3 regions of the Planococcus versutus genome follow, and region 2 is predicted to be linked to each of the others. Evidence: riboswitches for the same ligand, from Rfam matches in the RefSeq annotation. Region 2 holds a riboswitch; each other region holds the start of a gene.
The links. A riboswitch is a leader RNA that binds a small molecule or an ion and turns the genes downstream of it on or off. The one in region 2 is predicted to bind lysine.

Region 1: linked by a shared signal. The riboswitch ahead of I858_RS06740 (aspartate kinase) and the one ahead of dapA (4-hydroxy-tetrahydrodipicolinate synthase) in region 2 are both predicted to bind lysine.
Region 3: linked by a shared signal. The riboswitch ahead of I858_RS05595 (Na+/H+ antiporter NhaC family protein) and the one ahead of dapA (4-hydroxy-tetrahydrodipicolinate synthase) in region 2 are both predicted to bind lysine.

The regions. Positions count from the first base shown of each region.
Region 1 is NZ_CP016540.2:1,324,171-1,332,502, reverse strand. Features, by position in the region: gene I858_RS06760 (acyl-CoA thioesterase) at 1-259, opposite strand, end outside; gene sdhB (succinate dehydrogenase iron-sulfur subunit) at 462-1,232, opposite strand; gene sdhA (succinate dehydrogenase flavoprotein subunit) at 1,254-3,002, opposite strand; gene I858_RS06745 (succinate dehydrogenase cytochrome b558 subunit) at 3,048-3,662, opposite strand; gene I858_RS06740 (aspartate kinase) at 4,038-5,291, opposite strand; lysine riboswitch at 5,414-5,589, opposite strand; gene uvrC (excinuclease ABC subunit UvrC) at 5,627-7,423, opposite strand; gene trxA (thioredoxin) at 7,476-7,790, opposite strand; gene I858_RS06725 (electron transfer flavoprotein subunit alpha/FixB family protein) at 8,087-8,332, opposite strand, start outside.
Region 2 is NZ_CP016540.2:2,965,149-2,973,480, reverse strand. Features, by position in the region: gene I858_RS14980 (YsnF/AvaK domain-containing protein) at 1-239, opposite strand, end outside; partial or broken gene rpmG (50S ribosomal protein L33) at 409-557, shown strand; gene rpsN (30S ribosomal protein S14) at 576-845, shown strand; gene I858_RS14965 (alpha/beta fold hydrolase) at 1,256-2,068, shown strand; gene I858_RS14960 (GGDEF domain-containing protein) at 2,082-3,020, shown strand; gene dapA (4-hydroxy-tetrahydrodipicolinate synthase) at 3,115-4,005, opposite strand; lysine riboswitch at 4,132-4,310, opposite strand; gene I858_RS14950 (class I SAM-dependent methyltransferase) at 4,415-5,026, shown strand; gene ypfJ (KPN_02809 family neutral zinc metallopeptidase) at 5,085-5,930, shown strand; gene I858_RS14940 (TraB/GumN family protein) at 6,076-7,239, shown strand; gene I858_RS14935 (efflux RND transporter permease subunit) at 7,397-8,332, shown strand, end outside.
Region 3 is NZ_CP016540.2:1,110,202-1,118,533, forward strand. Features, by position in the region: gene I858_RS05585 (sulfite exporter TauE/SafE family protein) at 1-8, shown strand, start outside; gene I858_RS05590 (bifunctional metallophosphatase/5'-nucleotidase) at 21-1,364, shown strand; lysine riboswitch at 1,436-1,617, shown strand; gene I858_RS05595 (Na+/H+ antiporter NhaC family protein) at 1,726-3,300, shown strand; gene I858_RS05600 (sodium-dependent transporter) at 3,494-5,014, shown strand; gene I858_RS16925 (methionine/alanine import family NSS transporter small subunit) at 5,030-5,161, shown strand; gene I858_RS05610 (YutD family protein) at 5,758-6,084, shown strand; gene I858_RS05615 (DUF86 domain-containing protein) at 6,168-6,623, shown strand; gene I858_RS05620 (TIGR01457 family HAD-type hydrolase) at 6,613-7,386, shown strand; gene I858_RS05625 (YuzB family protein) at 7,493-7,729, opposite strand; gene I858_RS05630 (NAD(P)/FAD-dependent oxidoreductase) at 7,882-8,332, shown strand, end outside.

The DNA of each region.
Region 1 (8,332 bases), 1.6 Mb from region 2:
CATCAAAAAACACTTGCTGCACAAAGTCTACTTGCATATCTGCGACAACTGGAAACAACTCATTGCCTGCTTCAAGCCACCGCTGCATCAAGCCCATGCTTTTCATAAATTCAATTCGCGCAAATTCAAAATAAGCAATAGGTACGGTGTTATTAACGTGACCAAACATATCCGTTTCAGAAAAACGCACTTGAACCGGCGCGGAAAAAAAGAACTCTTGTTTCCACTTTTGAAAGTCTTCAATATAACTTGCTTTCATATGTACCTCTCCTTACTCGACTTTTGATGGAACTAACAACTCTTGCTTTGCAAAAAGTTCTTTGTTTTTGTGTTCTATTTACATTGTCTGTACTTATTTATCTTTTTCATTTTACTAGTATATCAAAATCTTTAAGAAAGAGCAGACGTTTTAATTGTAGGCAAAAATAAAAACCCCGCAGCAGCGGGGTTTTATCAAACTACTAGTCAACCATTCTGTCACTTCCGAAGAAGTTACGGAACATTTGAACAGTCGTATCGCGATTTAATGCTGCGATTGACGTGGTCAACGGAATTCCTTTTGGACAAGATTCTACACAGTTTTGAGAATTTCCACAGCTTGCTAATCCACCTTCGCCCATAAGAGCGTTCAAACGAGCATCACGGTTCATAGCACCTGTTGGATGTGCGTTCATTAAACGAACTTGAGAAAGTGGCGCAGCCCCGATAAAGTCAGATTTGTCGTTGACGTTCGGACATGCTTCAAGACATACACCGCACGTCATACATTTAGATAGTTCGTAAGCCCATTGGCGTTTACGTTCAGGCATACGTGGTCCATCTCCAAGGTCATGCGTACCATCGATTGGCACCCACGCTTTAACTTTCTTCAACGAGTCGAACATACGACTGCGGTCAATGATTAAATCACGAACAACAGGGAATGTTTTCATCGGTTGAAGACGGATTGGCTGTTCTAACTGATCAACTAGCGCCGTACATGATTGACGTGCTTTGCCGTTGATGACCATTGAACATGCGCCACAAACTTCTTCTAGACAGTTCATGTCCCAAGTTACAGGAGTGGTTTTTTTCCCTTCCATATTGACAGGGTTACGACGAATTTCCATCAATGCCGAAATGACATTCATGTTCATCTTATATGGCAATTCGAACTTTTCCCAATACGAATCTTCATCCGTAGAGTTTCTGCGTTCGATTTCAAATATGACTGTTTTTGCTGCTTCACCCATGTAAATTAGCTCCCTTCATAATTATGCTTTTGCTGAATAATCACGTTTACGCGGTGGAATTAACGCTGTATCGACTTCTTCATAATGGAAGATAGGTGCCTCTAAGCCATTAAATTTAGCCATAGTCGTTTTCAAGTATTCCTCGTCATTACGTTCCGGGAAATCCGGTTTGTAATGAGCTCCGCGGCTCTCGTTGCGGTTAAGCGCGCCGATTGTGATTGCTCGAGCCAAATGAAGCATATTGCGCAATTGACGTGTGAACATCGCACCTTGGTTACTCCAAAGCTGTGTATCCGTAATGCTAATGTGATTAAACCGCTCAAGAAGTTCTTGGATTTTTAAATCCGTCTTTTCTAAACGATCGTTATAGCGAACTACTGTTACGTTATCTGTCATCCACTCGCCAAGTTCTTTATGAAGAACATATGCGTTTTCTGTACCGTCTAATGCTAAAATTTCTTCCCATTTGCGTTTTTCTTCTGCTTCATACTGTTCGAAAATAGTTGATGGAAGATCTTCTGCCAACACTTCGAGACCGTTGATATATTCAAGCGCATTTGGTCCTGCGACCATACCACCATATATAGCTGAAAGCAATGAGTTTGCGCCCAAACGGTTTCCACCGTGCTGAGAGTAATCACATTCTCCTGCTGCTAAGACACCAGGAATGCTCGTCATTTGATGATCATCCACCCATAGTCCGCCCATTGAATAATGAACAGCAGGGAAAATTTTCATTGGTACTTTACGTGGGTCATCGCCTGTGAATTTCTCATAGATTTCGATGATTCCACCTAATTTAATATCCAGTTCTTTCGGGTCTTTGTGAGAAAGATCCAAGTACACCATATTCTCGCCATTAATGCCGAGTTTTTGGTTAACACATACGTCAAAAATTTCACGTGTTGCAATATCACGCGGAACTAAATTTCCGAAAGCCGGATACTTTTCTTCAAGGAAATACCAAGGCTTGCCGTCTTTGTATGTCCAAATACGTCCGCCTTCTCCACGAGCCGATTCTGACATTAAGCGCAGTTTATCGTCTCCTGGAATTGCCGTTGGGTGAATTTGAATAAACTCACCGTTCGCATAGTATGCACCTTGTTGATAAACGATCGAAGCCGCTGAACCTGTATTAATAACAGAATTCGTCGATTTCCCGAAAATAATCCCTGGTCCACCAGTTGCCATGATAATAGCATCTGCGCGGAACGATTTAATTTCCATTGTCGTCATATTTTGAGCTGTGATCCCTTTACCGACACCTTGTTCGTCAAGAACAAGACCAAGGAATTCCCAACCTTCGTATTTCGTGATCAGTCCGGCCACTTCGTGACGACGAACTTGCTCATCTAATGCATACAATAATTGTTGGCCAGTTGTTGCACCAGCAAACGCTGTTCTGTGGTACATAGTTCCACCAAAGCGTCGGAAATCTAAAAGACCTTCCGGCGTACGGTTAAACATAACGCCCATCCGATCGAACATACGTATAATTCCAGGTGCTGCCTCTGCCATTGCTTTTACAGGGCGTTGATTTGCTAAGAAGTCGCCACCATACACCGTGTCATCAAAGTGGATATCCGTAGAATCCCCTTCACCTTTTGTATTTACCGCTCCATTAATCCCGCCTTGAGCACATACTGAGTGGGACCGTTTAACGGGAACGATTGAAAATAAATCGACCGGTGCGCCTGCTTCTGCTACTTTAATTGATGCCATTAAGCCAGCAAGTCCGCCACCGACGATCGTAATTTTGCCCTTCGCCATGTTAGTGTTCACTCCTCTTTTAGTTCACCAATAATTGAAACATTCTTAAACGAATGCAAACAATGCTCTGATACCAATGATTGATAATACAACAAATACTAGAAGCGTGAAATAAGTTGTATATCGCTGTGCTGATGCGGATTGTGTAATTCCCCACGTAACTAGGAAAGACCAAAGTCCGTTTGCTAAGTGGAACGTTGCTGTTAAAACACCGGCGATGTAAAATGCCATCATCCACGGATTATCTAAGATGTTGGCCATCATGTTAAAATCAGCTTCAGCAGCTGCTCCGATCGCGACTTGGAATCTTGTTTCAAAGACGTGCCAAGCGATAAAGACTACTAGGAAGACCCCTGTATAGCGTTGTGCGACAAATAAAATATTACGCAAGTAGCTATAATGTCCAGGATTGTTCTTCGCAGTAAACGCTATGTATAGACCATAGAAAGCGTGATACATGATCGGCAGGTAAATAACGAAGATCTCCAGGAAAATAACGAATGGAAGATTTGCCAAAAAATAAGATGCCTTGTTAAACGCTTCTTCACCCTGTGTTGCAAAATGGTTAACGATTAAGTGCTGCGTTAAGAATAAGCCGATAGGAATAATTCCTAACAATGAGTGCAGCCTGCGCATTAAAAATTCACGATTGTTATCCAAAATTTTACCCCCCTCAAACATTGTTTGGCAGCATCAAAGCAAGCGAAAAATTCCGAATGCACATGAAGCCGCACACCATCATGATACAATAATATGACATATTTATTGTACTCCCACCCTTTAAGAGCGTCAAGGCAACTCAACTTTTTAAAACAGATAGTTACTATCTTTCCAAAGGAAGTAAAATGCAAAATCAATCTTTAAACGCGTTAAAATGTAACCGTTTTAATAGAATTCGCCAAAAAGCGATTCTCTAATTGAGAATCGCTTTTTGGTTGCTATTGCGTGTAGAGCATACACACAAGCATTACTATTCTTTTACGAATGAGAATTTGAACGTTTTGTGAATCTTGTCACGATCCTCTAAATTATCCATCAGTCTGTGGCAGAAACGACTATTTCTTTAGAAAACTGGACTTCAGCTAAATCGTATACTTTATGCAAAGCATTTGCAGCTTGTTCCATATTCGACTGGGGCACAACAACTGAAATTTTAATTTCAGACGTACTGACCATTTTAACCGGGATTTCTTCCCCTCTTAAACTATCGAACATCCGCGCGGCAACTCCTGGATTGGATACCATTCCGGAACCAACAATTGATACCTTCGCCAAATTCTCTTCTATATTGATTGATAAAAAACCCATTTTTTCATGTACCTCTGTTAATGCGCTTCGAGTTTCTTTTAACTTGTCTTGGCTTATTGAAAAAGAAACAGATGGTGGAAATTCGTCGCTAATACTTTGAACAATAATGTCTACATCAATTTGGTTTTCAGCAAGTGTATTGAATATATTGGCCAATGATCCGTTAAAAGGCTTTTTATATGTAACGGTCACTCGTGCAACTCCGGATTCAAATGCTATGCCACGGACGATTAAGTTTTTCTCCACAGTGATCACCTCTTGTATGATTGTGCCAGGCTCGTCAGAATAACTGGCTCTGACCGATAACGGTACTTTATTGTTTTTAGCAAATTCAACAGCTCTTGGATGTAAAACACCTGCTCCTAAGTTCGCGAGCTCTAACATTTCGTCATAAGAAATTTGTTGTAGTTTCCGTGCACCGGTCACACATCTCGGATCAGCTGTGTAAACGCCGTTGACATCTGTATATATTTCACATTTTTCTGCATTTAATGCTGCTGCAAGTGCGACAGCTGTTGTATCGGATCCTCCTCTACCTAGTGTTGTAATGTTACCCATTTTATCAACACCTTGAAATCCAGCCACAACACAAAAATACCCTTTTTCTAACACACGTTCAAGACGTTCTGTGTGAATATGTTCAATCCGCGCATTGCGTGGCACTGACTCTGTTGCAATTCCTGCTTGCCAGCCAGTAAAAGACAACGCTTTGTATCCTAGCTTTTTAAAAGCCATGGCTAGTAAAGAAATTGTGACTTGTTCACCTGTAGCGAGCAACATATCCATTTCACGTTTAGAGGGCTCTTGTGAGATGGCTGCTGCAAGTCCAAGCAATGTGTCCGTTGTTTTGCCCATTGCAGATACGACAATGATTACACGCTTGCCTTGCTCTTTTTCACGGATTGCTCTTTTCGCAACTTCTATAATTTTTTCAGGAGTTGCGACGGATGTTCCGCCAAATTTCATAACGATTGTTTTCATTCTATCCACTCCTGTATTCAGTGTGTGGCTCTCAAATTGGTTAGTACTTTCGCTAACACAAAAAAAGGCAGCTTACCGCAATCGCGGTAAACTACCTCTTTCATCATGTACGAAAAACGCCCATGTGAGATAGCCCTCCAGAGATTGACTCTGACAGCTCTGCATTTGTTAAATGCAGAACCAGCATACGCAACAGCAGTAAATACGCACACTTCGGCGATCATCCCTTTCACCATTCATCACAGATTCTGCAAATCTCCGAATGCTTACTATTGATGTTCGCGCCTCTATCATCACTTTTCCAAGTGATCTAATTAGTTACTTACATTACCATGTTACGATTCGCTTGGCAACGTCTCTTCAGCAAAGTGCTTTTCGATCGATTGCGCAATTGCTTCAGGCATTCCTGCTTCTTTCATTTCTTCTACGGATGCTTCTTTGATTTTTTTAACTGATCCAAAATGTTTCAGCAATTGCTGTTTTCGTTTTGGACCCACTCCTTCTAAACCATCAAGTGCTGATTGAATAGAGTTTTTGCCACGTAACTGTCGATGAAACGTAATTACAAAACGATGGACTTCGTCTTGAATGCGCTGCAATAAATAAAACGCTTCACTCGTTCGTTTAAGTGGCACAATTTCAATTGGTGAACCGTACAGTAACTGGGAAGTTTGGTGCTTCGCGTCTTTTGCAAGACCTGCAATTGGAATCGATAAGCCGAGCTCATCTTCTAAAATTTCACGTGCTGATTCCATTTGTCCTTTTCCACCATCGATGACGATCAAATCAGGCAATGGCAATCCATCTTTTAATACGCGTGAATACCGGCGACGAATCACTTCTCGCATCGCCGCATAATCATCGGGCTTTGACGCATTGCGTGTTTTGTATTTGCGGTAATCTTTTTTAGACGGTTTCCCGTCAATAAACGTAATCATCGCAGAAACTGCATCTGCACCTTGAATATGCGAGTTATCAAATGCTTCAATTCGCAAAGGCGTTTCGATGTTCATCGCCTCTCCTAAATCCACACAAGCACCAATGGTTCGTTCTTCTTGTCGTTCTAACAATTGGAATTTTTCTTTAATGGCTACTTCCGCATTTTTCTTGGCAAGAGCCACTAATTCTTTTTTCTTACCGCGTTGCGGAACGAGTACGCGAATGCCAAGCCATTCTTTTAACATTTCAGGATCATCTGCTTCAGGAATTAGAATTTCACTCGGTTTGACGTGATTGGCTTTTTCATAAAACTGACCGAGATAAGTCAAAAACTCTTCTTCTGGATCACGATAAAGTGGAAACAGCGATACGTCTCGCTCTATCAATTTGCCTTGTCTGACAAAAAAGACTTGCACGCACATCCAGCCTTTGTCCACAGCATAAGCAAAAACATCGCGATTGGTAAAATCGTTCATCGCCATTTTTTGTTTTTCCATGACAGTTTCAATCATATTAATTTGGTCACGATATTCTTTTGCGCGTTCAAATTCCAGTTTTTCAGCCGCTTCTGACATTTTTTCAACCAACTGTACTTTTACTTCACGAAATCCACCATTTAGAAACTTCGTAATGCCATCGATCATTTCTTGATAGGTTTCTTTTTCAACCGGTTTAACACACGGTGCTAAACATTGACCTAAATGATAATACAGACATACTCGGTCAGGCATCGTATGACATTTCCGCAGTGGGTACAAACGGTCGAGTAGTTTTTTTGTTTCTGCTGCTGCGTAAGCATTTGGATAAGGTCCAAAATATTTGCCTTTATCTTTTTTTACTTGTCTTGTGGTGATTAGCTTTGGATGACGCTCTCCTGTAATTTTTAAGTAAGGATAGGTTTTATCGTCTTTTAACATAATATTGTATTTAGGATCGTACTTCTTGATCAAATTCAATTCAAGAATCAATGCTTCTTTATCTGAAGAAGTAATAATATACTCAAAATCTTCGATCTCATTGACCAATCGTTGTGTTTTTGTATCGTGACTACCCGTGAAATAAGAGCGTACACGATTTTTTAACACTTTTGCCTTGCCGACATAAATAATAGTATTTTGCCGATCTTTCATCAGATAACAGCCAGGTTGATCAGGAAGTATCGCCAATTTGTGTCGAATCAATTCATTTGCCATTTTATCTCACCCTATTAAAAAACCGGGCACCATCACTGGACCCGGTTAAGAATTATGCGTGTTTTTCAACCAATTCAGCTAATGCTTCTTTTGGTCGGAAACCAACTACTTTATCAACTGTTTCTCCGTCTTTCAACAATAACAATGTTGGAATTGACATAATGCCGTAGTTTCCAGCAGTTTCCTGGTTTTGGTCTACATCCACTTTTACAATTTTAACTTTATCGCTCATTTCAGCATCTAACTCTTCTAGTACTGGAGCGATCATTTTACATGGTCCACACCAAGTTGCCCAAAAATCTACTAAAACGAGTCCTTCTGCTACTTCTTCTGAAAAGTTCTGATCTGTGCCGTGTACGATTGCCATGAATAATTCCTCCTTATGATTAACCAAACTATATACGAAGTATATCACGCGATAAAAACACTAGCTATTTTTTTGCCTACTCTTCTGATCTCCCATAAATACGCGTATTAAATGGACAACAAACTGTTCGCTATTCTGATAAAGCTTACACCAGCGCACTACTTCTTTACACTTTGTCACTTGCACCACAAGTAAAAAATTAGTATATATCTATTAAAGTTCATACACAAAAACAGGTAGAGAGTTTTTTCTTTTCTCTCCACCTGTTTAAGTTCAGCAATTAACCGTTTTAAAAATTACATAATTTTTTTAAATTCTTCTGTCAGCATTGGAATGACTTCGAACAAGTCTCCAACGATCCCGTAATCTGCTACTTTGAAGATGTTTGCTTCTGGATCTTTGTTGATCGCTACGATGACTTTCGAGTTGGACATACCTGCCATATGTTGAATGGCTCCAGAAATACCAGCTGCGATATAAAGATCAGGTGTTACCACTTTACCTGTTTGCCCAATTTGGAGTGAGTAATCGCAATAATCTGC
Region 2 (8,332 bases):
TCACGTGTAGAATCCTCACCAGAAATGAAGGATTTGAATTTACCCATCATGTCATCGTCTTCTTGTACATTTAAATGAACATCTGTTTGACCTTGAACCATAGAAAGCTGATCGTTATGCTTGGCGATCACATACATATCTTCTTCTTTATAGCCTTGTGCTTTCAATTCACTAATCTTGTGTAAAACTTCCGCTTGTACATCGTATGACTGAATCAAGTTTGTTTCTTTGTTTGTCATTGTCAATTCCTCCTAATAGTGATAGATCACCTGTAGAGTAAGGTAATAATAATGTACCCTGTTGTTTTTCAAAACAAACGCTTGCTTTCTTATTAATTTTTCAATACACTTTAAAGCGTAATGATTACTGTTTAAGAGGAAGTTAAAAGGCACAAAAGGAGGAGAAAAAATGCGAGTCAACATTAAATCAGCATCTACAGAAGCAAGTGAACCGAAATACAGCACGACAAAAAATAAACGGACAAACCCTGAGAAAAGTGAGTTAAAAAACACAGTCTACATTTTAAAGAAGTCACGGTTCATGGGGAAACAAAATAATGTTTGGGAGGTAATTTGATGGCTAAGAAATCCAAAATTGTAAAACACCATAAGCAGCTTCAGCTAATTGCACAGTTTGCTGAACAAAGACAAAGATTTAAAGAACAAGGAAATATTCACGCATTGACCAATTTGCCGAAGGATTCCTCACCGACTCGTTTGACGAATCGGTGCTTAGTGACCGGAAGACCCCGTGGGTTTATGCGTAAATTTGGAATGTCGCGTATCACTTTCCGGGAACTGGCGCACAAAGGTCAGATCCCTGGTGTTAAAAAAGCAAGTTGGTAAAACGAACTTACTCCACAACAGCAGATAAAAACCTGCTGTTCAGACTGTAGACAAAGTATCCCGAAAATGAATAGTCGTGTATAAATCTACCGGGTCTAGCCACTCCGATTTCCTGTGGGCTCAGCTTCAGCCTCCTCGTCACTGACGTTCTTGCGGAGTCTTCTGCTTTTGCTGTCCCACGGGAGTCTTCGTGGCCGGACCGGTTGGAAGTGTGAGGCTCTAATCTAGCAGATAAAAATCTGCTGTTGTTTAAATTTATATAGACTTATCACAAAAGAAAATCGTTTAAACGATAAGTCATTTTGTTTCCATCCTTTTAAATAAAACTTTTAATGCTATGATTAGGGTATATTTAACTTTTGCAAATAATTATTTTTTAAATGAGAAGTGCACAAAGGATGGTAATTAGAATGGTAGTTAAACCAGCAAGTGATATTTTAAAACGCAATAATGTTCAAGTTAGCGGGCAAGGTGAAAAAACCATCGTATTTGGTCATGGTTTTGGCTGCGATCAGCAAGTATGGAACAATACGATTATCGAATTTGCAACAGATTATCGAATTGTTACATTCGACTATGTTGGCTCAGGGAAAAGCGATAAAACAGCTTATTCGACCGAGCGCTACAGCACATTAGATGGGTACAAACAAGATCTCCTAGAAGTTTGCGATGCGTTAGAACTAGAGCAAGTACTATTTGTCGGTCACTCTGTCAGCGCTATGATTGGGATGCTCGCTTCAATTGAACGTCCAGAAGTGATGGAGAAAATGATTATGATTGGACCATCTCCTTATTATATGAACGAACCTGGCTACAGTGGCGGATTTGAACAATCTGATATCGATGAATTATTAGACATGATGGAAATAAACTATAAAGAATGGGCGAAGTATTTGGCACCTGTCGTCATGCAAAACGAAGAACGTCCTGAATTGGCTGCAGATTTTGAACAATTGCTGTGTTCAAATGACCCGACGATTGCTCGTCAATTCGCTGAAGTAACATTCACTTCAGATCTTCGTGACCAATTAGATAAAGTTACAATCCCTACGTTGATTCTTCAGCCAAAATTTGATGCCATTGTACCATTAGAAATTGGTCAATATCTCCGCGATCATATATCAGGTAGTCAATTGGTTGTAATGGAAGCAATGGGACACAATCCACATTTGAGTGATTCAGAGGAAACGGTAAAACGCATTAAGGCGTATTTAGCAGAATAGAGGAGTGAAAATCGTGGAACAGCAACTCGATAGAGCTCCTTGTGGTTATTTGGTTCTGGACGAGGAACTGCGTGTCGTTGAAATGAATAGCACGTTGCGGAATTTGACAAGCGTAAAAAATCCACAACATATTCATGATTTACTGACGATCGCTTCTCGGATGTATTTCCAAACGTACTTTACTCCTGCTATTAAAATGCACGGCACTGTAAATGAAATGTTTTTGACCTTGAAAAGTGCGGCAGGACATATGCCAGTCTTGATGAATGCAGTAGAGCAAAATGGAGTGTACGAATGTGCATTGATCCAGATGAGTGTTCGTGGTGAATACGAAAAAGAACTCTTGTTAGCCAAGCGTAATGCAGAAAAGATCAATCGTGAAACGGTAGAAGCATACGAGAAACTGCAACATTTAATGAGCGAAGTAGAAAACAAACAGCAACAACTGATTGATCTGAACTCGACACTTCAACAATTGTCCGTCACGGATTCGTTAACGGGTTTGAAAAACCGTCGCTATTTAGAAGAGCGACTTCATGACTTGTTACTGCAGGCGCAAAATGGTCGGAAAGTGGCTCTTTTAATGTTGGATATCGATTACTTTAAGCAAGTCAATGATACATATGGTCACCAAATAGGTGATACAGTATTGCAAGAATTAGCACAGCATTTAGAAATGGAAGTTGGAACGATAGGCATTGTAGCGCGTCTCGGAGGAGAGGAATTTGTCGTCGTGATGCCAGACTCAGGAATTGAAGAAGGCTTAGCTATGGCTGACTCCTTATGTAAGCACATAGAAGTTGCTGACTGGATGCATGTACCTATTACGGTAAGTATCGGTGTCGCGGTTTATGCATCTGGAGACGAAGTAGGAAGTTTGCTATCCAGAGCTGACAGTTTTCTATACAACGCAAAAGCCAATGGAAGAAATTGTGTCTTTGGCAATGAATGAAAATCTGTTAACAATAGCTGTGATATTCAAACTGAATATTGCTTAACTAAAAAAACGCTGGATCCCCCTGGGCTTCAGCGTTTTTTTAATGTATTCAATTTGTCACTGCTTCAGACTGTAAGTTTGGCAAAGACTTGCGTAATGTCAGCGTTTCTCTGTCGGTTAGTGAAATCATTGGTAAGCGGACGCCACCAGTCGGAACACCTATAATATGGAGTGCTGCTTTAACCGGAGACGGATTTGGCGCAGCGAACATTGCGTGCATTGTTGGCAACAATCGTCTATGAATCGACGCTGCTGTTTTTACGTTACCTGTTTTATAGTTTGTAATCATGTCTTGCATTTCCTTGCCGATAATATGTGCAGAGACTGAAACAACACCTGTACCACCAATAGATAGCATTGGCAAAGTTAGACTGTCATCGCCACTGTAGACAGAAAAAGCTTCAGATGTGTGTTCAATAATTTCTGAAGCTGCATCTAGATCACCGCTTGCTTCTTTGATGGAAACAATATTGTTGATCTGAGATAAACGGATAACGGTTTCTGGAAGCAAATTGACAACGCTGCGTCCTGGAATATTGTACAGCATAATGGGTAAATGCGTAGACTGGGCAATGGCTTGAAAATGCTGGAACATGCCTTCTTGTGAAGGCTTATTGTAGTAAGGTGTAACGAGCATAATGCCGTCTACACCTGCTTGTTCTGCTTGTTGAGTCAATGAAATCGATGAACGCGTATTGTTCGAACCGGTTCCTGCGATGACCGGAATTCGTCCAGCTACAGTGGTGACAGCAAACTGGAACAATGATACTTTTTCTTCTATCGATAAAGTTGGTGATTCCCCTGTTGTTCCTGCCACAACAAGACCGTCAGAACCATGGCTGATTAAATGTTCAATCAGTTGTGCAGTTGCCTGGAAATCGATTTCTCCTTGATGGTCGAACGGTGTTACCATTGCTGTGATAAGTTGGCCGAAGTTCATAAAAAGCACACCCTTTTCTAATTTTTTTCGTAGCTTAGAGGTGAGGGAGCAGTTACGAATAAACAAAAAAGCAGCAACAGGGAGCCTGTTGCTGCAATAGAAACAATGTTTATGATTCGTTTCTGTGCATCAGATAGCCCTCCATATAGTTTCCTATATGACAGTCCTGCACTTATTGAATGCAGACCCAGTGAACAGAAATGTGAGATTTCCGTCACTTCGGCAAATCCCCCTTTTGGCAAACGTCAACGGATCTCCTACTCCTCGTTTTGCGTACTGATGGTTTTTGCGCCTCTATCCTACTCCTGTAAAACAAGAGCAAGAAATATTGAATTAGCTGTACTATAACAAATTGTTCTATCAATTGCAAGATACGAAAAGTAAAATGGGGTAGAAGAAGGTGAATAAAATGGATGAACAGAATGACGAACAAAAACTTAACATTATCACAGTAGGAAACCAACAAGGATTTACAGATTCTTTGCATCACAACCGTTACGAACCAACGCCTTACAAACTATTAGATATACTGTTTCAGCAGTACACGTTGTCAACAGGAGACCAGTTTGTAGACGTCGGTTGTGGCAAAGGAAGGTTGAATTTTTACGTTCATCATTTATTTGGAGTAAGGAGTACAGGAATCGAAATGAATGCCCTTTTTTATGCAGAAGCTCTGGAAAATAAAAAGCGTTATATCCAAAAACATAAAGATGCTGAAACGAGTATTGCTTTTTACAATGGACTGGCACAGCAATACCCGATAGCAAAGCAAGATAACGTTTTTTATTTTTTTAACCCTTTTTCTGTCCAGGTATTTATCGCATTTCTAAATCAGATTTTACGTTCTGCTGAAAAAGCGCCACGAACAATCAACGTAATATTGTTTTTTGCTTCACAAGAGTATCGCGATTATTTGGAAACGCGAACGACTTTTCAATTGATCAATGAAATTCCACTTCCTGATTTTTACAAAGAGCCACGCGAACGATTTTTAGTTTATCAGTTGTCTAAAATGGATTAGCATAGCGGTAACAAAGGGTATGATGATATTAAAATATTTTCGAAGCGAGGCGACTTTTATGGAGTGGAAAGGCAGAAAAGCGAGTAGAAACGTTGAAGATCGACGAGGCAAGGGTGGCGCGATTGTTGCAGGTGGCGGCATCGGAGGTATTTTAATTGTCTTGCTGGTAGCATTTTTAGGGGGCGATCCAGGCATCATTTTAGATCAATTAGGTGGATCACCAGGAACCACTTCAAACCAACCGTACAATACGACACCTGAGGAAGAAGAACTGGCTGAATTTGTCTCAGTTGTTCTGGCAGACACAGAACAAGTATGGACAAGAGTGTTTGCAGAAGAAGGCATGGAATATGTAGAGCCGACACTGGTTTTGTATACCAACAGTGTTGAATCTGCCTGTGGAACAGCAGGTGCATCAGTTGGTCCATTTTATTGTCCAGGTGATTACAAACTGTATATCGATTTGAGTTTTTACACAGAATTACAAACGCAATTTCAAGCGCCAGGTGATTTCGCTATGGCCTATGTCGTGGCACACGAAGTCGGACACCATGTCCAAAATTTACTGGGTGTAATGGAAAAAGTACAGCCGCTACGCAATCAATTGAGCGAAGAAGAGTACAATAAAGTGCAAGTGCGCTTAGAACTGCAAGCCGATTATTTATCTGGTGTTTGGGCCCACCATGCACAAGGTATGGGTTATTTAGAAGAAGGTGACTTAGAAGAAGCATTGACTGCAGCAAGTGCGGTAGGAGACGACACCATTCAACAGCGGTCCCGTGGTTACGTCGTACCTGAGAGTTTTACACACGGTAGTTCCGAACAACGCCAAAGATGGTTTAAAAAAGGGTTTAAGTCCGGTAATTTAAAAGAAGGCGATACCTTTAATGCGACTGATTTGTGATGTTACCTAAAGTAGAAATCACTTTTAGCATGTAAATAAAAGGGTGCAGCATTGATATTTTTGCTGATGTGATTCATTATATAAAATAGACAGTCTTTTCATATGCATGAAAAGAAATAAAGTTCTATAAAGGAAGTACAGTAGGATGGATGACAATATCACACGTATAGAATATGGTGAAAAAGAATTGATCCTCATCGGCACGGCACATGTTTCTAAAGCCAGTGCAGAACAGGTTAAAGCAGTTATTGAAGCAGAACAGCCAGATGCTGTTTGCATTGAATTAGATGCGCAACGATTTGAATCAGTAACGCAAGACAGCAAATGGAAAGAAACCGACATTTTCCAAGTGATTAAAGATAAAAAAGCAAGCTTATTGTTAATGAACTTGGCTATTTCTTCTTTTCAAAATCGACTTGCAGACCAGTTTGGTATTAAACCTGGGCAAGAAATGATTCAAGGCATAGCATCCGCTGAAGAAATAGGAGCAGAGCTGGTGCTAGCAGATCGCAATATTCAAGTTACGTTTTCGCGTATTTGGGGCAATATCGGTTTTATGGGTAAAGCACAGTTATTGACGTCTGTGTTCTTCAGTATTTTCAGTAAAGAAACCATTTCAGAAGAAGATTTGGAGAAGATGAAGTCGCAAGATACATTGAACGCGGTAATGGATGACTTTACGAAAGCTTTTCCAAAACTAAAAACACCGCTTATTGATGAGCGCGATCAGTATCTAGCACAAAAAATAAAAGAAGCGCCTGGTAAAAAAATTGTCGCTGTTCTTGGCGCAGCTCATGTGCCAGGTATTATTAAAGAAGTTCATAATGAGCACGATTTAGTAAAATTATCAGAAGTGCCGCCAAAGTCAAAGTGGCCGAAGATTATTGGTTGGGCAATACCTGTAGCGTTAGTCGTGATGATTGCGATTACGTTTATGAATAACCCTGCGGCCGGTATCGATCAAACCATTAGTTGGATTTTGTGGACTGCATGTCTTGGTGCAATCGGAGCGGCGATTGCTTTTGGCCATCCATTAGCGATTTTGACCGCATTTGTCGGTGGCCCTATTGGTGCCCTTCATCCTCTTTTAGCCGCTGGGTGGTTTTCTGGACTAGCACAAGCATATGTTCGTCGTCCGAATGTGGGGGATTTCCAAACATTGTCGAAAGATGTGTTTACTCTTAAAGGATTTTGGGACAATAAAGTTACACGCGTACTACTCGTAGTGGTTTTGACAAATCTAGGAACTGCAGCTGGTAACATCATTGGAGGAATTGACGTAATTCGTTTGTTTTTCCAAAATCTTTAACCGTGAATTTGAGACAGCTACTAAAGCTGTCTTTTTTTAGTGGAGAAAATACTTTTTGCAGATGAGCGCGTCATCTGGTTTTTTGGAGCTTTTTACTAGTGTTTTTAAATGCATAGTTATACAATAGTTATACAAAAAATGCAGAGGAGGCTAACTGATGAAATATATATTAGATCGAAGCAAGTTATTCATATTTTTAATTTTAATTCTGTCAATCGTTGGAGCATATGTCTTTCTCACATTACCTCAACGTGAAATTCCAGAAACACCTCCAAGCCTCGTATTAGTTTCAACAATCTTGCCAGGTGCAGGACCTGAAGAAGTAGAGACGTCCATAACCAATCCACTGGAAAATGAAATCCAAAAGGTAAACGGCATTGCTTCACTGCAATCTGTTTCTGCTAATTCTGCTTCTATCATCACGTTAGAAATAGAAGATGGTGAAAATCCAGATGAATTGATCAATAGCATTCAGCAGCAGGCCGGAAATGCAGCTTCAGGATTTCCAGACAACGCATCAGAAACAACAGTGGAAAAACTAGATTTAACTTTTCCTTTAGTGTCGTATATGTTCTACGGAGACAAAGAAGAACTGGCAAGTATGGAAGATGCGTTAGCTACGCTTTCTGAAGAAGTAGAAGCTGTTTCTGGAGTTGCTGGAACAACGGTTAAAGGTTTAAACTCACAGCAAGTTCTGATTGAACTCGATAGTGAAGAACTGGCCGCTAATGGGCTTCAGCCGTTTGAAGTGTTCCAATCGCTTCAACAAGCAAATCAGCCATTGTCACTTGGAACACATGATAATGGCAACGAGCAAGTGAGCCTAACTGTGCAACAAGGTCAAGGCATCGACAAACTAAAAGAACTGCAAGTAGGAGCAGCGGCAGTACCACTTGAAGATGTTGCGACGATCGAGACGATAGATCAAGAAACGGAAGATATTGTGACGTTTGAAGGCGAAGACGCCATTTCGTATACCGTCTTTTTGCAAACAGCACAAGATGTTCCTTCTGTAGATGACAAGGTCTCTAAAGTTATTGAAGAATTTGCAACCGATCTTCCAACTGGCGTTCAAGCTGAGAAATACGAATCT
Region 3 (8,332 bases), 1.4 Mb from region 2:
GTCTTTAAAGAGGTGTTTTCATGAGCGAAACCATTCATATTTATCATACTAATGATGTACACAGTCACTTTACAAACTGGCCGCGTATTAAAGCGTTTTTAGCAGAGCATAAAAGATGGCATGAAGAAGAAGGTGACGTCTGTCTGATTTTAGATATCGGTGATCATGTTGATCGTTCTCATCCATTTTCAGAAGGGACAGCTGGAAAAGGAAATGTCCAATTGTTAAATGAAGCACAATACGATGCTGTGACGATTGGCAACAACGAAGGCATTACATTGTCAAAAGATGAGCTAACTGAATTGTATGTGCAAGCTGACTTTAACGTAGTGGTGTCGAATTTGTTCGATTTGCAAGGACAGCGACCAGATTGGGCAGAACCTTATCATATCTTTCTTACAGCGAGTGGCAAGCGTATTGGGTTAGTAGGAGCTACAGCAGAGTTTACACCATTTTATCGCAAGCTAGGTTGGCAAGTTACGAATGCGAAAGAATCGATTGTTGAAGCGGTAGATCAAATAAAAAATAAGACGGATTTGATTATTTGCTTGTCACATTTAGGCATTAAAGAAGACGAGTTATTGGCAACACTTTGTCCAGATATTGATATTATTCTAGGGGCTCATACACATCATGTTTTCCATGAAGGAAAATGGCAAGACGATACATTGCTTGGTGCTGCTGGGAAATTTGGGATGTTTATTGGTCACATAACTGTAGACACTGTTTTCGGAAAATCCTCTGCACAGTTGGTTGAAGTTTCTCAATTACCTGAGATCGAATATAGGTTTGATGAGTGGCTAGTTGAACAAGGCAAACTACAAATGAACGAGTTGATTTTTACTAGTGACAAAACATTAAAAGCGGAATGGTTTAAAGATTCTACGCTTGCGACTTTATTTGGTCAAGCGCTAATAGATTTTTCAGAAGCAGATTGTGCGTTATTCAATGCAGGGATTTTTATGGAAGATATGCAACAAGGAGCTATGACACGCTATGATTTTCACAAAATGTTGCCTCATCCGATCAATCCCTGTTTAATTGAGTTGAGTGGTGCGGAGTTAAAAGAAATTTACTTGCAATCTTTAAATTCAGAATGGCCACAACTTGAACTAAAAGGGATGGGTTTTAGAGGAGTAGTATTTGGTAAGATGATTCATTTAAATATGAAAATTGTGGATCATCGGTTTTATATCAATGAACAACTTGCTGTAGCTGACCACACGTATCGACTAATAACGTTGGATATGCTAACATTCGGTTATTTTTTCCCTAGTTTAAAGAGAGCATCAAAAACATATTTTATGCCAGAATTTCTTCGTGATGTATTCAGTCAATTTTTTTATAGCAAAGCTGTTAAATAGATAGATTATTCAAGATATATAGGCTGTTGATTTTAGAGTTATTTTAGGCTATGCTAGTAAAGAATTAGATATTGATGGGTAGAGGCTGCAAGACTAATCAGTAAGGTGTGCGAGTTTGACCGCGTTGAACACATCTGAAAGGAAGTTTTGCCGAAGTTCATTTTCTGTGGTCTAAGAAAACGAATTGGGGTCATTCTGAAAAAGAATGTCACTGTCATTTAAGTAACAGCTTAAATGGAGAGCTACAGGGTTGTTTGATGTTTTAGCGCACAGACGAATTGTAGAAGGCTGACTTTATCCAACTGGAGAGGTCAGCTTTTTTGTCTCATTTTTCACCCATCAAAAATGAGGAGGAGCTTTTATGGAGAACACAATTTATTCGATTTTACCACCAATTATTGCAATCGTCATGGTGCTATTAACACGCCGTGTCTTATTGTCTCTCGGTGCAGGTATTGTAGCTGCTGCCATTATTTTAACTTGGTTTGCACCGCTTGATGCGCTGCAAGAAGTCTATACATCATTTGCAATTATTTTTTGGGCTGATGGATTCAACGCTTACAACGTTTTTATTATTCTTTTTCTTTTATTGCTGGGCATTATTACAGCATTTGTTAGTTTATCAGGGGGCAGTCATGCTTTTGCAGAATGGGCTTCTCAACACATCAAATCTCGAAGAGGAGCTAAGATTTTAACTGTCGTACTCGGGATGGTAATTTTCATTGACGACTATTTTAATGCACTAGCAGTTGGACAAGTGGCACGTCCGATAACAGACAAATACAAAGTATCGCGTGCAAAGCTTGCTTATTTTATTGATTCGACAGCTGCACCGGTTTGTGTGATTTCTCCCGTATCAAGCTGGGGTGCCGCCATTATTGGCATCATTGCAACCATTTTAGCAGGTCAAAAATTCGTTGAATATTCTGCACTTGAAGCATTTCTATGGATGGCGCCCATGAACTTCTATGTAGTAGCATCACTCGCAATCGTCTTTTTTGTTGCTGTCCGTGATGTCGATTTCGGTGAAATGAAAAAACACGAAGTACTAGCAATTACAAAAGGTCAGCTTTTTGACTCAAATAAAACCATTCCTGGTGAAATGAAAGAAGAGTTTCCAACACATTCACACGGACATGTTAGAGATTTGTTGTTGCCGATTCTACTACTGATTGTGGGTACAATTACAGCCATGATTTGGACAGGTTATCAAAATGCTGATCAAGTTTTTGACATCTGGCTGATTTTTGAAAACACAGATGTCCCTGCTTCGCTAGTGACAGGTGGATTATTAGGTGCTCTGACATCAATTGTTTTGTATATGATGCAAATGAATAAAAACAAAACAGCGACTATGGGCTGGGTAGGAAAAGGTATTTGGGCCGGCATCAAATCTATGATGGGCGCAGTCTTGATTTTAATTTTTGCTTGGTCGCTAACATCATTGATTGGCTTACTAGAAACAGGTGCTTATTTAGCAGGTGTCGTATCTGATGGGAATATTCCGACTGCTGTGTTACCCGTGCTGTTATTTATTCTTGCTGGTGTTATGGCTTTTTCTACAGGAACCTCATGGGGCTCATTTGGTATTTTGTTACCGATTGCTGGAACAATCATGATCGAAGCAGATCCTTCACTATTATTACCGGCATTATCAGCTGTTTTAGCAGGTGCAGTATTTGGAGACCATTGTTCACCTATTTCTGACACCACTATTTTGTCTTCGACAGGGGCAGGAAGTAATCACATGGATCACGTGTTGACACAAATTCCATATGCATTGACTGCTGCCGGTATTGCGGCGATAGGGTATTTAGTCATAGGTTTTACAGGATCATTAGTCATTTCATTAGTTGTCGTCTTAGTAGTACTAGCAGTACTATTTATAGTTTGGTCACAACGAACAACTATTATTGAAAAACAACAAAATAATTAATAGAAACCTGGCAGAGAAGCTCCTTCTTTGCCTTTTTACTTTTGTAGCAATAGTTTTTTGAATTATCTTTTGAAATTATCTTTACATTAAAGCAGGCTCTCGGTATACTAATTTTAGATTAACAAATAATCTGAATACATTCAAAATTCCTATTTTTATGTAAAAAGAATGGGAAAACAAAGGGGGAAGAGAGATGGAACGTTCGCAATGGGGTACACGTGCCGGCTTTATCATGGCAGCCGTCGGCTCTGCAGTAGGTCTTGGTAACATTTGGCGTTTTCCATATGTTGCCTTTGAAAATGGTGGGGGTGCCTTTTTCATACCATATTTATTTGCTCTACTAACGGCTGGTATACCAATTTTAATTTTAGAATTTACCATCGGCCATAAGTACCGAGGATCTGCACCATTATCATTTTTCAGAATGGGTGGTAAAAAATTAGAATGGCTTGGTTGGTGGGCAGTATTTGTGTCTTTTGTTATCTCTGTGTATTATGCCGTTATTATCGCTTGGGCAATGCGCTATACTATTTTTTCTTTCAATCAGGCATGGGGCGAAGATACACAAGATTTCTTATTCAATGAATTTTTACAACTTACAGTGAGTCCAGGACAAACAGGTGGAATTGTTTGGGGCGTCTTTATTCCTTTAGTACTAGTCTGGGTCATTACACTCGGAATTTTACTTGCTGGAGTTAAAAAAGGAATTGAACTGGCTAACCGGATTTTTATCCCAACACTAGTTGTTATTTTCTTAGCAGTCGTAATTCGTGCTGTAACATTAGATGGAGCATTAGTAGGTTTGGAAGCATTTTTCCAACCTGATTTTGGAGCCATTATGGATCCGTCAGTTTGGGTTGCAGCTTACGGACATATATTCTTTAGTTTATCTGTTGCATTTGCCATTATGATCACCTATTCAAGTTATCTTCCGAAAAAGTCGGATATTACAAATAATGCTTTTATCACAGGATTCGCTAACTCAAGCTTTGAGTTATTAGCGGGTATCGGTGTTTTCGCAGCACTTGGTTTTATGGCATCACAGCAAGGTGTTGAAGTGAGTGAAGTGGCTACAGCAGGCGTTGGATTGGCATTTGTGGTATTCCCACAAATTATCAATGAATTCCCAGGGTTCAACGGATTGTTCGGCGCATTGTTCTTCTTATCGTTAACACTCGCTGGATTGACATCTTTAATGTCAATTACTGAAACGTATGTCGCTGGGTTTTCTGAGAAATTTGGAATTTCCCGTGTGAAATCAGTTGTTTTTGGTGGCGGTGCAGCCGCTTTGATTTCGATCTTGTTTGCAACTCAAGGCGGTTTGTTCTTCTTAGACCTTGCAGATTACTTTATCAACCAATTTGGTGTTGCAGCAATTGGTCTAGTAGAAGTCGTACTAATCGTTTGGGTATTCCGTAAAGCAGATACACTTAAAGCTCACGCCAATGAAATTTCAGATATTCAACTAGGTGGTTGGTGGAAATTCAGCCTTGGCATCATCACACCAATCGTATTAGGTTATATGATGTTCGGTCTACTGAAGTTGAATATTTTGCAAGAGTTTGAAACTGAAACTGGAAACTACGAAGGGTATTCGAACATGTTTACTCTCTCAGGTGGTGTAGCAGTAGCTGCAGCCGCAATCATCTTTGGTATTCTGTTCTCTGCTGCAAAATGGCATAAAGAACAGGGAGAGTATGACGAGCGCAATTAAAAGGAGGAGCATAATATGTCTACAGGCTCAATTGTAGTTATGATTATTGGTATCGTTATTATTTGGGGCGGCTTAGCAGCTAGCATTATGCACGCTGTCATGAGTAGCAAAAAGAATAAAGCAAGAGACGCTGCAAATAACATTTAAAAAAAAGCCCGGAAACAAAAAGTTTCCGGGCTTTTTTGTGTTGGAGTAATATGGAAACTTGTGAGCGGATAAGCTTTATGATACATTTGGAAAGGAATTAGATTCTCATTCAGATTAACTAGATAGGAGACGACATAGAAAATAGCGATTTCGCTGTTTTTATAGAAACAATTAGAGCAATAAAACATACAATTCTTTTTACGTTAACTGACCTATGTAAAGTCTATGGAAATTTCGATATTTTGAATGGCAATATTTAAGCTTTAAGTCGTTTAATGCTAAAATTTTGCGTACCTGCTAAATGTGACCGTTCTTTGAAAGCAGTAAAAAGGTCAAAAAAATGCATCCCAATATTTCGACAAAATTTTCTTTGATGATTAGTTTAAGCGACACGAAAGAAAAAATTATTAAAGTAATGTATGATTCGCTAAAGGATTTAACGAATTCCCAACTTGTGATAACTAAAGGATTCTCAATTACCCAATCAGTCAAAAGTTATCATACGGATGAAACAATTCAATGCAGCTGCTAAAGAGCGTCACTGCCTCGGAGAAGAGCAAGCAGCTGCTATACACAGCTAATGGATGGTGAAAAACATGATTGTTTTGGATCAATGTAAGTATGATGTACTAATCGATCACCGCGAAGGATTTCAAGAAGAAGCTATTGCAGGTCGGTTTAGCGAAATTCTATCAAAATACGATTACATTTTAGGCGACTGGGGATATGGTCAACTACGCTTAAAAGGTTTTTTTGAAGATACAAACCATAAAGCAACTTACGATACAAAAATAAGTACCTTACAAGACTATCTATATGAGTATTGTAACTTTGGCTGTGCTCATTTTGTTATTAAAAAAGTTGAAAAAATTGCGCTACCAGTAGAAGAAATAGAACAGGAAACTCTCGAAGCGGATGCGTAATCTGCTAGAGGGTTTTTTTTTTACAATATGATATGATAAATGAGAGAAGAGAGATTTTCAAACGCCTATTGGAGGGTAATTTTATGTATTTTATTGATCGTAACAAAATAACTGAAACAGTTCGGTACATGAATTCATTGTTAGCATTTTACGAAAAACAACAGGAGTGGACATCATTTGGTGATCAGTTGGCGCTGGAGCGTATAGGTGCAAACGTCATTGAGTCTATCATTGATATTGGGAATTCGATGATTGATGGCTTTATTATGCGTGATCCAGGTAGTTACGATGATATTATCGACATTTTAGTAGATGAAAAAGTAATCACCAAAGAAATGGATCAACCTTTAAAACGTGTTGTGGCTTTACGTAAAATGCTCGTTCGTGAATTTATGAAAGTAGACAAGCAAGCGATTATAGTCGCATTCAACGAAAATTTAGTTGCGCTAAAAGCATTTGGACCAAAAGTTGAGCATTATTTAGTTCATGAACTCGGAGCAGTTTCAGCATTTATTCCGGAGAAAACAGATGATAAATAAAAAAACCTATAAAGCGTATTGTCTCGATTTGGACGGCACAATTTATCGTGGAAAAGATGCAGTTGAAGAAGCAGCTGAATTTGTTTCGCGATTGCAACAACAAAACATCGAACCGTTTTTTGTTACGAACAACGCTTCTATGACGCAACAACAATTAAAAGAAAAAATGACAGGTTTTGGCATAACGGCTAAAAAAGAACGGATCATTTCTTCAGCAATTGCAGCCGCAAAATACATTAAACATTGGTACCCAGGAAAAACCGTTTACATGATCGGTTCAGAAGGCTTAGACCAAGCGTTGAGACAAGAAGGACTTGTGCGAGTAGAAGAATCAGCAGATATTGTATTAATCGGACTTGACCGGGCGATTACTTATGACAAACTAGCGACTGCTTGTTTAGAAATTCGTAAAGGAGCGGTTTTTCTATCGACCAATAAAGATCTAGCTTTTCCTTCTGAAAGAGGGTTTTTACCTGCCAATGGAGCTATAACCAAGCTAGTATCTGCTTCAACAGGTATCGAGCCTGTTTTTATAGGCAAGCCAGAGATTCATATGCTCGAAGCTATTCAACTGGAGTTGGGTTTTAGCAAAAGTGAGATGGTCATGATTGGCGATAATTACGATACCGACATCCAGGCCGGAATCCGCTTTGGTATCGACACGATTCATGTAAATACCGGAATTAGTTCAACTGCGACAGTTCTCGAAAAAAAAGAACAACCCACCTTCCTTATTGAAAACTTGGGATATTGGAAGATTTAGCTACTATAAGTGAGAAAATAAGCCCAGCAATGAGACGTTGAGTCACAATGCTGGGCTGAAGTATACGTTTGTGCAGTTCTTTAAGGAAAAAGTCGCTTTTACGTACTTAAAATAGCGGGTTTTCTTCTATAAACTCATAAACTTTTTTGGTTAATTCATCTGGAGTTTCTGCTTCTACGATTTCACCGTTGACAAGGGCATATAAAGACTCGGAACATTTTGTGCAATAGCTTAAGCAACCATATTCCAACACATCGAGATTGGGATCCCGTTCAAGTTTTTCAAAAGAGTCTTGTGCGCCATTGGCGATATTACTAATGCAAAATTCAACAATTGGATTCATTCTAAGTCACCTCACTACAATAAAATCCTACCTTTTTTAGCGACTAGAGTCAATTAATTGATTTACACTGAAAGCATTGTGAAAGTTATCACAATCAGCTATACTCATATGTGAGAAATTGATCTGACAGACGACAAATAAAGGAGATTTTTATGCGAAAATTAGTCTTACTTGGAGGAGGTTATGGCAATATGCGAATTTTGCTTCGTTTATTGCCAACTAGCTTGCCACCAGATACCGAAATCATTTTGATTGACCGCACTCCGTTTCATAGCATGAAGACGGAATTTTATGCATTGGCTGCAGGAACAGAGTCCGATCATGAAGTTCGTGTGCCTTTTCCAGAGCACGAGCGCTTAATACTTGTAAATGGGGAGATAGCCGAAATCGCACTCGAGGAAAAATGTGTGATTATGGAGAATGGAAAACGAGTTGCTTATGATGACTTAGTCATTGGATTAGGCTGCGAAGATAAATATCATGACGTGCCAGGTGCTGCTGAATACACACACAGTATCCAAACTATTGGAAAGTCGCGCGCCACGTACCAAACCTTGCTTGGTTTGCCAGCAGGTGCAGTAGTGGGGGTAGTAGGTGCAGGAC